4 regions of the Paenibacillus sp. FSL H8-0168 genome follow, and region 4 is predicted to be linked to each of the others. Evidence: riboswitches for the same ligand, from Rfam matches in the RefSeq annotation. Region 4 holds a riboswitch; each other region holds the start of a gene.
What was found. Region 4 has a riboswitch for cyclic di-AMP ahead of MHI21_RS00140 (3D domain-containing protein). Riboswitches for the same ligand answer to the same signal wherever they lie in the genome.
Positions count from the first base shown of each region.

Region 1 (3,899 bases), 1.4 Mb from region 4:
AGCTTGAGTAGACGCTGACCGGATAGACGAAACTCCTTCACATGCTGCAAGGAGGGACGTTGGGTATGCAGCATCTTATCGATGAGAGCGATCCGCCAACTGTCATTCTGCTGGATGGCGACATACAGACTTTTGATAGCCATGCCGTCAACGGTTGTACATTGAGGATACAAATCATCCAGCATGTAATGTTCCAGGTCTTGTAGACTGTTCAAATGTCCGCTGCGGAATAGTTTCTCCAGTTCGTTAAAACGGGTGAAGCCACCAACAGGTAGGGAAGGGTCCAACAATAATGCATAGTTCAGCAAGCGGTTGCCTTTATGCAGGGCGGTTCGCCTCCTCGAAGTGAATCCTTATGTTATGTTATTTTACTCTTTACTTGGGGGGACGAAAGATATTCGAAATATATGTAATATATATTTACATTTAAGTAGCTTTTGTGTCAAATTAAATATTCTTATCGCTCATATATGTTAGTTAAAATAACATATAAAATAATTATTATATTTTTGTTTACAAATAGTTGATGAGAGAGTATAATAAATCTGTTGCCTCATTACATTATGATTTGCGGTCGTGGTGGAATGGCAGACACGCTATCTTGAGGGGGTAGTGGGCGTACGCCCGTGGAGGTTCGAGTCCTCTCGACCGCATTATATGCAAGACCTAGTTAAAAAAGCATCCTGACACGATTTACGTGAAGGGATGCTTTTTTTGTTAAGCATTTTTCGTTATATTCTTTAGCCACGGAAGCCACGGTTGCAACAGGTCGTTTATTAACTGTGATAATGAAGAATGTCAGTTTTGCTGCAAAAGCTTCTCTATATCTCCCGCCAGCTTATCTGGAGTGGTTTGCGGTGCATAGCGCTTAAATACGTTACCTTCTCTTGTAATTAAGAATTTAGTAAAATTCCATTTGATCGCTTTGGACCCTAACACCCCCGGAGCTGTTTGGGTCAGGTAGCGAAATAAGGGGTGTGCTTGATCGCCATTGACATCTGTTTTGGCGAACATCGGAAAGGTAACCCCATAATTGATCTGGCAAAACTCGGAAATCTCCTCGCTGGAACCTGGCTCTTGTTTGGCAAACTGATTGCTGGGAAATCCCAAAATCTCGAGCCCCTGTTCATGGTACTGGTCATATAGCTCTTGTAGCGCTTTGTATTGGGGGGTTAACCCACATTTGCTGGCAGTGTTCACGATAAGCAGAACGTTCCCTTCATATGTGGATAACGGAATTTGTTTCCCTTGCAGGGTTTGCGCATCATATTCATAAACGGTCATAGTATCTCTCCTTATTCAATATTCAACAATTAAATTGTAAGCAATTAAAAACAAGGTTGCAAGTCTGGAAAAGCTGTATCAAGCCTTTAGCCGCTGTAAAATCGTATTTTGTTTAAAACAGTAAATCGCACCGCAAATGAAGCGAATTAAGGTGTTTCTTCTTATAAAAGAGGGTTCAATCGGTGTTTAGCTGGTACATATAGCGTATTTTCTTCTCTTTTTACAAAAAATGGCCAAAAACGCTTTACCCTACGCCAATATTGACATGCTTGTCATTTTCAAAAAGGGATGAAAAACAGAGATTGAAGGAGCTGTGAGAAGCATAGTTTCATTGTAAGCGTTATTATTAATCTTCTATGCTCTAAAGGCCGATTTATAACCCCGCAGTTGAGCTTTACAGTCTTCCATGCGCGGGTGTATGATTCAAGACGTAATTTCAAATTAACTTGAATGAAGCAACAACGAAATGTCTATAGCGCTGAATTTTGCAGTTGCAAAAGCGGGGGAACCAATCGAGACTGTACGGCTTGCCGGGTGTCTCATGGGGTGAATTTTCCGGTCAAGTGCCAGAAATAGGGCGACTCTCACGTCCGAATCCGACAGCTAACCTCGTAAGCGTACAGGGAGAGGCAACAAACCGCCGTGTGCAGCCATGGTTTATTTTATCATGGATATGTCAGAAGCCGGAGGAAAGCCTTTTTCCTTCGGCTTCTTTTTGTTGTCTTTTTATACCGGGAGAGGAGCTACTGATGGAAGGTCGGTTAATTATTGTCACTGCACCGAATGAAGCGGGCAGAAGTTTTGTGAAATTGCTTATTTTCAAAAAATTGGCGTTTGCAGTTCTGACGAATAGCGCCCAGGAGGAACGACAGCTCAAAAAAATGGGTGTGGAGCACATTGTCCGCATCAATACCATGCAAGCGGGAAAATGGAATTTTCCAAAAAAAGAAATTGGTAGTGTGTATTTGTTCGAGAACAGCTTGAATCTGACTTGCCGTTTCCTACAAATATGTCGACCACTAACATCGGAATCGATCTATGTTATTACACACGGCTGTAATCCACAAGGAATTTATCGGGGATTGGGAGCGGACCATGTGATCTACACATTGAACGGAGAGGTGGGTTTTCTGCTGAACGGATAAGCACTTATAACATAGTTGTTTTATGATTTTATGATGAAATAAGAATGGCGATCTGAAGACCGATACGGAGGGTATAAACATGATGGATATATACATGCTGCTCGTCATGGCTGTGAGTTATGGAGTGATACTGCTGTTTGTACGCTGGTGTGATGCGCAGACCTCTAAAGGAGGACGAAGAGGATGATCGTTATACTCGGGCTTACGGCTATTGTGTTTATGTATTTAATCTACGCACTCCTGAACCCTGAAAAGTTCTAGTCACTGGTAGGGATAGAGCGGGCGGGAACAACAGATCTGAACATTAAAGCATCATAGGTAGCAGGTTTTCGCAAACGTGTGCACACAATTGGTGCTCTGGAAGCAGGTCTGTTGTTCCAAACGCAGGAGCATTTTGAAGGAGGAATAAAGGATGGAGCTGCTTCAAATTGGAATTGTGATCGTTATATTGCTGCTCTTGGTAAAGCCAATGGGTACCTATATGTATCATGTATTCTCGAATGAACCCAATCGGACGGATCGGATTTTTGGCAGAACAGAAAAGCTGATTTATAAGGTAGTAGGCTTGAAGAAAGTGGAGAGCATGCGTTGGACTACGTATGTTATGAGTTTCATTGCTACGAACGCCGTGCTTGTGGCGATCAGCTACTTGCTGTTGCGTTTACAGGGAATGCTTCCCGGTAATCCGGCTGGAAACAGTAATATGGAAGCATCACTAGCTTTTAATACGGTAATCAGCTTTATGACGAATACGAATCTCCAACATTATAGCGGAGAAAGCGGGCTTACGTATCTGACACAGATGGCGTTCGTCACGATGATGATGTTCACTTCGGCTGCTTCCGGTTTTGCGGTTGCTGCGGCTTTTATGAGGGGATTGACGCGGCGCGGTGAAGGGATGGGCAATTTCTTTCAAGATTTTATTAAAGCCATTATAAGAATTTTCCTGCCGCTGGCCTTTGTGCTTACGCTGGTGCTGGTTGGATTGAAGGTACCACAGACGCTACAGCCTACGGCGGATCTTACGACGCTGAGCGGAACACAACAGCAAATTTCTATGGGACCCATTGCTTCTCTGGAGTCCATCAAGCATTTGGGGACAAACGGGGGCGGATATGCGGGAGCTAACTCTGCGCATCCTTTTGAAAATCCAAGTCCTTGGACGAACGTGCTGGAAATTTTGGCAATGTGGGTAATGCCGGCTTCGTTGCCGTATACCTTTGGATTGTTTGCCCGTAATCGTAAGCAGGGCTGGATTATTTTTAGCTCCATGATGGTATTGTTTCTAATTTTTCTATCCATTACGTACGTGTCTGAAAAGACAGGTAATCCGTTAATCCAGACACTGGGTGTGGATGCTTCTCAGGGAAGCATGGAAGGGAAAGAGGTTCGTTTCGGCATTGGACAATCGGCTTTATTCACTGCGGTCACGACAGCGGCAACGACAGGTTCGGTCAATAATATGCATGA
Region 1 covers NZ_CP151948.1:1,474,577-1,478,475, forward strand. Annotated here, with positions in the region: gene MHI21_RS06805 (urease accessory UreF family protein) at 1-308, opposite strand, end outside; tRNA gene MHI21_RS06810 (tRNA-Leu) at 571-653, shown strand; gene MHI21_RS06815 (glutathione peroxidase) at 799-1,284, opposite strand; cyclic di-AMP (ydaO/yuaA leader) riboswitch at 1,751-1,918, shown strand; gene MHI21_RS06820 (hypothetical protein) at 2,034-2,429, shown strand; gene kdpA (potassium-transporting ATPase subunit KdpA) at 2,842-3,899, shown strand, end outside.
Region 1: it holds a riboswitch for cyclic di-AMP, as region 4 does, so the genes downstream of both, MHI21_RS06820 (hypothetical protein) here and MHI21_RS00140 (3D domain-containing protein) in region 4, are expected to answer to the same signal.

Region 2 (3,899 bases), 110 kb from region 4:
ATCCCAGATAGCTATGAATTTTTTGAGATGGAAGCAGAAGATTGGGACAGGCTGGACCCGGCGGGACGTCAGGAAGTCAATGAAGCTTTGGCAGAAGACTTATTTTATGCACTGGGTACAGAGCCCACAATCACTGTAGGGAGTAGCGTTGTGATCTATGAGCCGGAGCAGCATCGCATCTATGTACTTATTGGGGACGAGGAGCTGACGTCAGTCCCTTTGATTTGAGGTCCGTCTTATGGATTTATCAACGGGGCCGTGGTAATATGTACACCAATATATCGTAGTTTTGGCCGTATTTAAGCGGTCGAAAGGCTTCCGTATAAACGGGGAGGAGTTCGTAACATGCCTTTTACACAAGAAGAGATTGAAGCACATCTGGAGAAACTGGAGGGCTGGGAACTGGAGGAAGGACGTTGGATCGTTCGAAAATATAATTTTTCCAGTTTTATGAAAGGGATTGCATTCGTGGATGAAGTTGCCGCTATATCTGAAGCATTCAATCATCATCCATTTATTACGATTGATTATAAGACCGTGACTCTGCGTTTGACCTCTTGGGACGACGGCGGTATTATGGCCGTGGATATTAAGGAAGCCCAACAATATAATGAAGCTTTTGAAAAAATGCGCAGCAGTCATTGAGCTTGTAATGATCTGTCGTATGATGATAAAAGCGCCTTCGCTATACAACATCGTGGTTGTATGCCGAAGGCGCTTTTATCATAGAATCTGGGTTGGGTGCTCGGGACGATATACCATACAATAAAATGGTTTTTTGCCATCAGGAGTCTGGCGTTCATAGGTATCTGTAAGCTCAAATCCAGCCGCCTTGTAGGCCCGGATAGCGCGCCCATTCCAAGTGAGCACCTCTAGATCAATTTCATTCTTCGGGTTGCGTCGTTGAGCTTCCTCTGCAATGGCACGGACAAAATCAGAGCCTTTGCCATGTCCGCATCTGTCAGGATGCATTCCAAGACCTAGCCGGGTCACACCGATCATAGGAAAATATTGAGCAAATCCCGTCAGTTTGTTCTCTTTATCCAGTACGGCAACATATTGCTCTTGGCGAAGCGTGGGACTTCCAAATTCGACTTCAAGCGCCTTCATTTGTTCCCAGGGGAGCCAACCGTATATGTTATAAGGTGGATCATAGTGCCACTCACAGATTGCAGCCGCTTGATGCTCGTCCATCGGTACGATCCGATAGTTGGATATTGAGGCCGGCATGTGTTCCATCCTCCTTTTACACAGGTACTTCAATCATTAACAACAGATTGTAGACAAGTTGCAGAGGAATGGCAAGCGTGTTTATTTCATACCTAAGTCGGGTATACATTCAATAAGAAGGAATTACTGCTCATATGCTCCCCCAGCGGTGACGGTAAAACCGACGATGTTCGCTACAATTGAAACCTTTTGAGGTCTCAGTTCGTCAGTAAAGATAATAATTGCTGATGTTGTGGACATAAAAAACCGCAATTCGATTCCGGCCAGAATCAAATTGCGGCTAGGGTTAGCTTGCTGTGCGTTAGTTATTCTACGTTATCGTCATCAGGAATATCTGAAGCTACAGAATGGTAAGCGTCTGTGCTCATAATTCTTTTTGCACCGACATAGCGGTTAGCGTAATAATTTTCGTTCAGTGAGCTAACTACTACACCACGTGAAGTCGAGGAGTGGGCAAATTTCCCTTCACCTACGAAGATACCTACATGGGAAATGCCTCTTCCTGTGGTGTTGAAGAACACCAGATCCCCAGGTCTCATTTCATCGCGGGATACAGAAGATCCCATTTTGAATTGTGATCCGGATTGATGCGGAAGTTTAATTCCTAGTTTGTTGTATACGTACATTGTGAAGCCGGAGCAATCGAATCCCTCGAGTGTAGTGCCTCCGCTTCTGTAGTTCGTTCCTTTGGCATCTTGAATGACCTGGTCCATCTTAGAGTCTGCATATGCACTGCCGCCACCGAATGTAAAAGATGTAAAGGCAATGGCAAGACCCATAGCTGCGATCGTTAGCTTCTTCTTCAAAAAAAATATACCCCTTCCAATGCCTGCGAGGTTAGCTTAAGGATTCGGTAGAAGGTTCCCCTATGACCACTCTGTTGCGAGATCAATTCACCCAAACTGGTTCCCCCGCTTCCTAGGTGCCAGGAATTAGGCTTAACTTAAGATGTGCACCTTGGAGAGCAGTATTCACAATAACGTTATTTTTGAGATAAAGGTTACAATAAAGATTACAAAGTTGTTACTATCAGTTCACTGCGATTATTGTAACAAAGACGGCTGGCTTTGGCAAATGTTTCATTACAAAAAGTTACAAAAAAAATCTGCTCCTAATGTCCCAGGAACAGATCTTGTTAACAGTATTCAGTTATGTGTCGTTTGCGCGAGTATGAATCAAGGTTTTTCGACAGACGGAAATGAAGTAAAAAACATAAAGGCAGGGCTTAGCTTCTACTAGAGATATCGGTATGCCATAGTCTGTACTGCGAACTGATATGCCACAGCCTGACCAGACTAGTAACAAAATGATACGATTGCTGGAGAATGAGCGCCAGCATGCCAGTCCAAATCATCGCCACGGTGCCAAATAGACCGAAGACCAGCAGCACACAAGCACCGAGCAAAAGGGATATACCGACAGCTGGGAGGAGCTGGCGAAAGAAGGCGAGCAGGGACGATAGTATGGCGTGACCACCGACAGTACCCAGTTGCATATACAGGATGCACTGCCGAATGAACCATCCGTATGCCATCCATCCAATGACATAGGGCAATAAATGCAGCAGATAAGAGGAAGATTGAAGTGCTCCTGCTACAATAGGGTAGAGTCTCGGTACTACCCAAAAGGCGGGAAGCAGCAGCAGTCCCAACTCGATGGTGTAATACAACAGCGACGACATGCCATGGCGTTTCATACCCTTGAAAAAGGACAGGCTTTGCGGTTCAGTCGCATCGGTATGCAGACTTTGATATATTCCGGCTCTAATGAAGGGAGTGATCAGTATGCGTAGTACAGTCGCCCCTAGTAGTATCCACAAATACACATGTACTTCCCGGCTGTCCATCAGAGCAATCTGACTCTCCATCCAAAATAAGGTCTGTCCCAGCTCGTTTTGACCCTGATCAGGATAACGGAGCAATAGCGGGATAACGGCAGACTGCACCAGCCGATAGATAAACACCCCCCACAGTAGTCGATACAGAAATAAAATGATAACGATATAGAATCGTATGCGCACCAGCGCCCAGCCCTCTTTTATAACAGTCCGCATCTATAGACACCTCACCATGACAGACTTCCAAGCAGTGTCTCCAACAGCTTGGTTACACTTACACTCCAACGGGTTTGTTGCTTTTCGTCCAATTCGGCTTTTAGGCTATTGTTAATATGCTTGTTCTCCAGTGCAATGGTATATAAGGGATCAAGGGTTACATAGGAAACGGGAGAAGTACTTTTGATCCGAAAAGTTGTGCTTTTCCCCGCGCCGTCCCAAGCCTTGAATATCGTGGTACCATCCTTGAAGGTAAATTGGACAGGGATCTTGGGATAATCCGCCCCTTTTTTGCTGACCGTCACGACTGCTTCATATCCATTCTCCAGCTTGTGGTTTGTGATGTGATCCACTGAAAAGTCCGCCATCTGGCCGTCATATACATACTGTTCAAAATAGTGGCTCCATGAGCGTCCGGTGACTCTCTCCACGATACGTTGAAAATCCATTGAGGACGGATGCTTAAATCGGTACGTCTGGACGTAGGTCCGCATAATGCGATCCATTTTTTTCATACCCACCTGACGTTCAATGCCCCGTAGGACCAGCTTGCCTCGAGAGTAGGCATTTTGCGCGTACTCAGCAGCTGAGCCGTACTTCCATGACTCACGGTTTA
Region 2 covers NZ_CP151948.1:136,202-140,100, forward strand. Annotated here, with positions in the region: gene MHI21_RS00545 (hypothetical protein) at 1-228, shown strand, start outside; gene MHI21_RS00550 (4a-hydroxytetrahydrobiopterin dehydratase) at 346-645, shown strand; gene MHI21_RS00555 (GNAT family N-acetyltransferase) at 724-1,230, opposite strand; gene MHI21_RS00560 (C40 family peptidase) at 1,536-2,036, opposite strand; cyclic di-AMP (ydaO/yuaA leader) riboswitch at 2,042-2,179, opposite strand; gene MHI21_RS00565 (hypothetical protein) at 2,456-3,283, opposite strand; gene MHI21_RS00570 (M1 family metallopeptidase) at 3,295-3,899, opposite strand, start outside.
Region 2: it holds a riboswitch for cyclic di-AMP, as region 4 does, so the genes downstream of both, MHI21_RS00560 (C40 family peptidase) here and MHI21_RS00140 (3D domain-containing protein) in region 4, are expected to answer to the same signal.

Region 3 (3,899 bases), 2.6 Mb from region 4:
CACGTTAGATGGTACCGTAACACTTGCCAAGGCCGTGCCTGAGGATGCCGGAGCAGAAACAGCTGTAGGTATACGCAAGGGGAACGCAGAATTGCTTGCCTCTGTAAATAAAACGTTGGCTCGCCTAAAAGCGGACGGGTCGATTGAAAAGTTTTCCACAGAAGCGAGCGCGCTCTCTGCAGATCGACAGGTTTCTTCTAATAACATCGTAGATATTTTTTGGAAATACCGCAGTTTTTACGCTACGGGTATCGGCTACACTCTGTTGCTGTCTGCACTCGGAGTCCTGTTTGGATTTATCATTGGTCTGATCGTATCCTTGCTGCGGATGAGCGGTATACGCATCATTGAGTGGTTAGGTACCACTTATGTGGAGATCCTGCGTGGCACACCTATGCTGGTACAACTTATGATCATTCACTACGGGGTTGCTTTGACGCTGGGTGTCAATTTTACCCCACTCCAGTCTGGTATAATCACATTGTCTCTGAATAGTTCAGCATATCTGGCTGAAATTTTCCGAGCAGGTATCCAGGCAGTAGACCGTGGACAGATGGAGGCTGCTCGTTCGTTGGGTATGGGACGCGGTAAAGCTATGCGTCATGTCATTTTGCCGCAAGCGTTTAAATCTATTTTGCCTGCTATCGGTAATGAGTTTATTACGATCATTAAAGAATCATCCATTATTTCGACCATTGGGATGGTGGATATTATGTATCAGGCCCAGGTCATTAAGAACATCACCTACGAAGGATTAAGTCCGTTCGTAATCGCAGCCGCTATTTATTTTGTAATGACATTCAGCTTGTCTAAGCTGCTGGGTTTATGGGAAAGGAAGTTGAGAGCCAGTGATCACCGTTAAACAACTGCGTAAATCGTTCGGTAAGAATGAGATTTTAAAAGGCATTGATATAGATATCGCAAAAGGTGAAGTCGTCGTCATCATCGGCCCCAGTGGTTCGGGGAAGAGTACGTTTTTGCGTTGTATGAATCTGTTGGAACAACCTACAGACGGGGAGATTTTATTTGAGGGCGAGCCGATTACAGCTCGTGGCCATAATATTAATGTAACCCGGGAGAAGATGGGGATGGTGTTCCAGCATTTTAATCTTTTCCCGCATAAAACAGTGTTGCAGAACCTGACGCTTGCACCAACGCAGGTTAGAAGACAGTCAGGCAAAGAAGCGGAAAAAATTGCGCTAGAACTCCTGCGTACCGTAGGGCTTGAGGATAAGAAGAATACCTATCCGAACCAGCTATCCGGTGGTCAGAAGCAGCGTATTGCGATTGCGCGTGCTTTGGCCATGCAGCCGCACGTAATGCTGTTCGATGAGCCGACTTCTGCATTGGACCCTGAAATGGTTGGAGAGGTTCTGGATGTAATGAAGAAGCTCGCCGAAGGCGGCATGACAATGGTAATCGTGACGCATGAAATGGGTTTTGCCCGCGAGGTGGGCGATCGAATTATCTTTATGGATAACGGTCAAATTGTAGAGCAAGGTACACCAGAGCAGGTATTTGGCACTCCAAGCCATGATCGCACTCGTGATTTTCTTGCCAAAGTATTGTAAGGAAGTGCTGATATAATCTATAAAAAAAGCCCTCCGTTTAACGGAGGGCTTTTTTTCTTTTTGTCACCATTTCCCCATACTTTCGTAACAAATATCGATTTCTTGATGACAAAATTGTAACGAGTATAGTATGATGTTCAAGGTTCCCAACATTTTCATGCGGATAAGGTTACAAAATTGTGATATTATGCAGTAAGCCAAAACTTACCGGGACAGCATACAGTTATGACAAACGCTGAATGCTGGGTCCAAACTATGGGAAGTGCGGGGGACGTAACAACGGCAGTCATTCCGATACGTCATAAGACGATGTGGAATATGCCTAGGGGTGAATTGCACAAGCATAGGGCTTCTCCTGAGTCCGAATCCGACAGCTAACTTCGCAGGCATAACAGAGGAGGTACATATCTTTGAAACATCTAAAACATATTGGTAAAACGATGAAATTTGCGGTGCTTGCCGCAGCTATTGCAGGGTTGGCACAGACAGCTGGAGTAGCGGATGCTGCTTCGCTTCACACTGCCAAAGAGGGCGATACCTTCTTTTTGCTTGCTCAACGTTATGGAGTATCGGTAGACGAGCTAACGAAGGCGAACCCAAACATTGCTTCCAACAATATATATGCAGGTCTGCAAATTAAGGTACCTGGCGAAAAAAGTGTGAAGGCAGCTTCGGATTCGAAGCCGCAGCTTCTTACGGAGAAAGCAACAGCGAATGAGGGGCCAACGATTGAAGCGTGGGGCAAAACATTCAACTATAGCAAAATAGTTGACGTTAAGGCTTCAGCGTATTCTGCCGCAGCCGACGAGAATGGTAAATGGGGAGCAGTGGACTACTACGGCAATCCGCTTAAACTAGGTACAATTGCGGTAGACCCGAACGTCATTCCGATGGGCACGAAAGTGCTGGTTACAGGCTATTCCCACCCAGGTTTGCCGGATCATTCTTTTGTAGCTGTCGCTCGCGATCAGGGCAGCGCCATTACAGGAAAGAGGATTGATATCTTTATTCCTGGCAACAAATCATTTGTGAACGACTTTGGATTTCAAAATGTGAAGCTGTACGTTATTGATAAATAGCATTGTACGTATATACGGTTTAATTAAACATAATATATATTATGTAAACTTAATGTCTGTATCCTACCGCATATAACTAGGTCGGACTCTTATCAGGTCTTATCCATAAAAAAGGCTGTCTTGACGAGCAGAAAACTTCTGCTGGTAAGACAGCCTTTTTACGTTGCTTTAGCTTGCAGCTCAATCATAAACATATGGTTATTTCCGTTCCGATGTGTGGAGTAGCCGGGGGACTGTCACAAATTTGTAGCCCTTAGCTTTTAGAGAGTGAATTAGACCCGGCAGAGCTTGGACAGTGCCTTGCAGGTTGGAACTTTGACCTCCACCTGCGTGCATTAAAATAATAGAGCCAGGCCCGGTAGCTGGAATCACATTGCGCTGAATTTGTGTTTTACTTAATCCCTTCCAATCGAGAGAGTCTACATTCCAATTGACAATCATATAGCCATGACGACGTGCCCATTGGATTTGAGGCTCCGTGATTTCACCGTAGGGTGGACGAATCAACTTGGGGCGAAAACCTGCGCTGGCTTGCAAAATACGTTCTGTTTTTGTAATCTGGTTGCGAAAGCGTTCTGGTGTGGCCTTCCTAAAATCTGGATGAGTATAGGAATGGTTTCCTATAGCGTGGCCTTCACGGATAATACGGCGTATGATCCCCGGATGCTTTTCCGCACGGTGACCGACGATGAAAAAGGTGGCTTTGATGCCATTGGCGTGTAATACGTCCAAAACCTGCGGCGTATACCTAGAATCGGGCACATCATCAAAGGTTAGGGCAATTTGGCGGGTGTGTGGACCGCACATTTTAAAAATGTCCGCATGTTTTTTTCGCAGCATTGCTAATGTAGGAGTTGCTCGATCTGTGCTCTGATGTACAGAAGAAGCAACAGCTGCTTCCTTGGGATGGGGCGTTCCGGTGTTGGGAGGCGCATCCGCGTGAACGGGTAAACTTGAGAATGCTAGTAACAGTGCCAAGCATGGCAACACTCCCCTGTACGGCATATGTATCCCCCCTTTCCGTGCAGTGGTACCTAGTGGTGCTCTCGACTATTATGTACCTGTCCTATTAAAAATATGCTGGTAACCAAGTTCGGCTCATAAACGACTGGAAAGAGAAACGATTATCAATGAAGATGATGGAGCTAGACGTACATATTCTCTTAAACATGACCGAAAACAGGAGCATTTTCGCAAGTTTTAGCCTTACAACGAATTCGGTATACCGTGACAGCTGGTGTATAATGGG
Region 3 covers NZ_CP151948.1:3,173,570-3,177,468, reverse strand. Annotated here, with positions in the region: gene MHI21_RS13995 (ABC transporter substrate-binding protein/permease) at 1-862, shown strand, start outside; gene MHI21_RS13990 (amino acid ABC transporter ATP-binding protein) at 849-1,571, shown strand; cyclic di-AMP (ydaO/yuaA leader) riboswitch at 1,807-1,975, shown strand; gene MHI21_RS13985 (3D domain-containing protein) at 1,982-2,650, shown strand; gene MHI21_RS13980 (polysaccharide deacetylase family protein) at 2,849-3,655, opposite strand.
Region 3: it holds a riboswitch for cyclic di-AMP, as region 4 does, so the genes downstream of both, MHI21_RS13985 (3D domain-containing protein) here and MHI21_RS00140 (3D domain-containing protein) in region 4, are expected to answer to the same signal.

Region 4 (3,899 bases):
CAATCTTATTGAGAATATTTTGATCAATCAGGAAATTTTGTCCCAAACTCTTTTTGAACGAAAAACCGTGCCGTTGAATAATTTCCTTCGTACGCCGCGGTGTTGCTATATCTTGAATTCCTGTCATACGGACATCACAATCCTTCACTTTCAATTTGTGCCAGCGCCCCGGCAAATTCCTCGCGGCTGATCTGAAATACAGAGAGCCGTTTATGTAGCTGCTTTCCGTTACAATAACCAATACCCAGCACATTCCCTAAGGCCATACGGCGTGCAGCAGCATTGGGATGGGTGATGAGTCCAGCATCAATCAGGTCCGCCCACTCAATCAGCGGGTCGGCGCCTTCCACTGTCGTATGGACCCGTGCAAGAGCGTGTCTGATCGCTTCTGGTGAGGCATTCTCCACGCCAATATCTCCTTTACGCGTCGCTTCTGCCTCGGGTATAAAGGCCTGCTTGCAGCCGGGTACCTTGGAAGCGATAATCTTACGGATGCGCTCCCCTGCATGATCGGGATCGGTTAAAATGATGACCCCCCGCCGCTCCTGCGCCAATGCAATTTTACGCAGCGTCATTTTATTAATAGCGGAGCCGCCAGTTTCTATCGTATCCGCTTCAACAGCGCGGCGAATGGCCACCGTATCATCCCGGCCCTCTACCACGATCACTTCCTTGATCATTTGCGTTTCCCTCCACTGCTACACAGCAAGCTATATTTATCTTTCCCTGCTTTTGAAAACAAAATAAGAAGAGGATATCCTCTTCTTAGCATGGCATAACTATGTTGTTAATACTATCGCATTGCCCTCAACATACACAACCTGTTTTAGTTGATTTCAGGCTTTACCGGTCCGATAACATATACGGTTTTACCGTGCTTACGACCAAATTGGTTGGCTCGGCTCAAACTCTCATAATACACATCGATTTTGTGGCCTTTAATCGCGCCACCGGTATCCTCCGCACGACGGAAGCCCACCCCTTCGATATACACCCACCAGCCGATTGGAATTACACTCGGATCGACCGCGATGGTGCGTCCTTCCGTGACACGTGCGCCGGATGCAGTACGTGTACCGATACCTGGCTCCTGTGAGGAATACGCCGTCATGGAGACATTTTGTAAAACTTTGCTATATTTAAAATTTACGCCTGCTTTACGGACAGCACTGCCCGAACTAACCGTTGTTGCCTTAACCGCATCATTGGGACCGACGGAAGCAGCAAGAACGACCGGTTTTTTCTTCGTTCCTACCGCAATGACCTTATCCACACGGTTCTGTGCAACTTCCTTGTTAACCAGCTGTTTGGATACCAACTTTCCATCATGATATACCTTTTGAACGTGCTGGACGACCACACCCGATTTGCCGCTTTGAATGACCCGATTATCGCCTTTATAAAGACTCGGATCGGCCGTTTTGATGACCTGATAAGGCACCTGTTTTTTCTGTTCGACCTGCTGTTTCTTCACACGGACGATTTTTATGTCCATGTTAGACGAAACAGAGGCATCCAACGCAGGATAAACTTTATCCGTTGATGATAATTTATAGCCCGAGGTACGAATGGCACCTTCTACTGTATTTTCTGTTGTGTACAGCTTTTTCGTCTCATTGCCTGAAGATACTTTGACTTGATTGGCACGTTTAATGACTACGCGATCGCCATCCTGTATTGCTCCATTTAGCGGCATGGAAACTGTATCATGCGGCTGAAGTGAAATGGAATGCTCGCTCAGCAAATCTTGAAGCTTGGATTCCCGGGTTTCTACCGCAGACGCCTTGCCATCGATGACAAAAAAGACTTGTTTTTTAGATTGCGTGTACATCAGAATTGAAATCATAATCGTTAGCGCGATTAGAAAAATAGCAACCAAAGCAGCCTGGCGCACATTCTCTTGCTTCCAACGCAATACGTAAGACATGCTGGATGAGCGTGACTCATGGGTATCCTTTTTTTGGAAAATGCCCATTTCCTCCGTCCTCCTTACATAGCCCGCCGTCTGGAGTAAGACATAGTTGAGATTTGACGTGACTATAACAGATTTTCTACAAGACAAGCCCAAACTACGACTGTCCTGCACCATGTACCCGTCTTCGCGGCATGCTGTCCTCCCCTGTTTAACCACAGTATGATGACAGATTTTCTTTTATTCACAACAAAAAAAGCCAGAGAAAGAGACTAGAGAGCTCTTTCGTGGCTTCCGGCATGTGTGAATATGCGGGAAAACTCATGCACGAGATGGCTTCTCTCTTGTTACGCTTACGGGGTTAGCTGTCGGGTTCGGACGTAGAGAGTCGCCCTAGCTTGGGTCAACCGCTCATGGCGGTCGCCTTCACATTCACCCCGAAGACCCAGAAAGAAATCGAAATACGGCTCCTCCACCTGTTCAATCCCATCCGGGAAAAGAATTTAGGTCGAGCCGGCTGGCGGAAGAGACGTTCCCTTCTTGCACATACGCCGGACGTACTGTAAGCCATATCGGTTCCCCCGTTCCCTGTAAAAGGGACTCAGCGAGACTGGTTCATGAAATGACTTGTTGATGTTTACATTCAAACAACAATTCACTGAAAAGATGATATCCTGTTTCTATGCATGTTGTAAAGCAGGTTTCAAGTACATTTTTTAAAATATTCGGTTAAAATATTGTAATATTCTCGAGTTTCCTGCAACAAATTCATGATTAGCTTCGTCTATCTCTTTATTTTGATCGATTTCTTCACTTTTTCATTGAATGTCAAATCGTTCCAGGGCATTTCGGGTCGTTATTGACACTAATTCCTCCACTGTAATCCCTTTGATTTGGGCTGCAGCCTCTGCTACCAGTCTCACATGTGCAGACTCATTTCGCTTCCCACGAAACGGATGAGGCGTCAGATAGGGAGCATCAGTTTCAATGAGCAGACGGTCCAGCGGCACCTGTGCGAGCACCTCTTTTGGCTGCTTGGCATTTTTGAACGTTATTGGACCACCGAAGGAAAGGTGAAATCCCATATCCAGCACCATTTTGGCTGTCTCCCAGCTACCCGAAAAGGAGTGCATGACTCCACCAATCTCACTCGCTTTTTCCTCGCGCAAAATCTTAACAATATCTTCATGGGCATCCCGGTTATGAATAACAATGGGCATCTTGAGCTCACGAGCCAGACCAATTTGATTTCGAAACACCCGATGCTGCACATCCTTCGGTGATGTATCCCAATAATAATCCAGACCGATCTCTCCGATGGCTACAACCTTTTTATGACTGCATAACGATGCAATCCATTCTAGATCGCCCTCCTGCATTGTAATAGCATCCTGTGGGTGCCATCCAACTGCCGCATAAATAAAATCATACGTCTCGGCCAATTTCATGGTGGATGGAATGGTCTCACGATTAAATCCGATATTGATCATCCGCGTTACTCCTGATTCGACAGCACGTGCTATAACTTCTTCACGATCTTCGTCAAATTGTGGCGCATCCAAGTGAGTATGAGTGTCGAATAAATCCAAGGTTTACATCTCCTTTTTTTACTTACATTTCTATATAGTTGTCTATTCTTTGACAAAATAATTCCTTATTTCGGCAGGAAGCCTGTCTTTTACCGCGTTCAATTTATTCTGGGGAAAATACATATGATATTTCCCTCGGTGAATACCACTTATTGAGCGCACAATTTCCGAAACTTCGGATATTTCACTCACCTCGCCCTGACGTCCAAGCAGTAAAATCTGGTTGTCCGTCGAGCCACCCTGCCGAAACACATCATAAGGAAGATCTGTCGGAAAATCAATTTCAAAATCATATTCAGGGTGCAAACCAGCCTCTTTCAAAGCTTCTCGAATACTGTCAATGGTATCTGTATCCATATTTTCAATCTCTACATATTTATACAATCTACGGTCCATAA
Region 4 covers NZ_CP151948.1:28,440-32,338, reverse strand. Annotated here, with positions in the region: gene rsmA (16S rRNA (adenine(1518)-N(6)/adenine(1519)-N(6))-dimethyltransferase RsmA) at 1-127, opposite strand, end outside; gene rnmV (ribonuclease M5) at 135-680, opposite strand; gene MHI21_RS00140 (3D domain-containing protein) at 827-1,975, opposite strand; cyclic di-AMP (ydaO/yuaA leader) riboswitch at 2,247-2,529, opposite strand; gene MHI21_RS00135 (TatD family hydrolase) at 2,731-3,501, opposite strand; gene MHI21_RS00130 (HD domain-containing protein) at 3,544-3,899, opposite strand, start outside.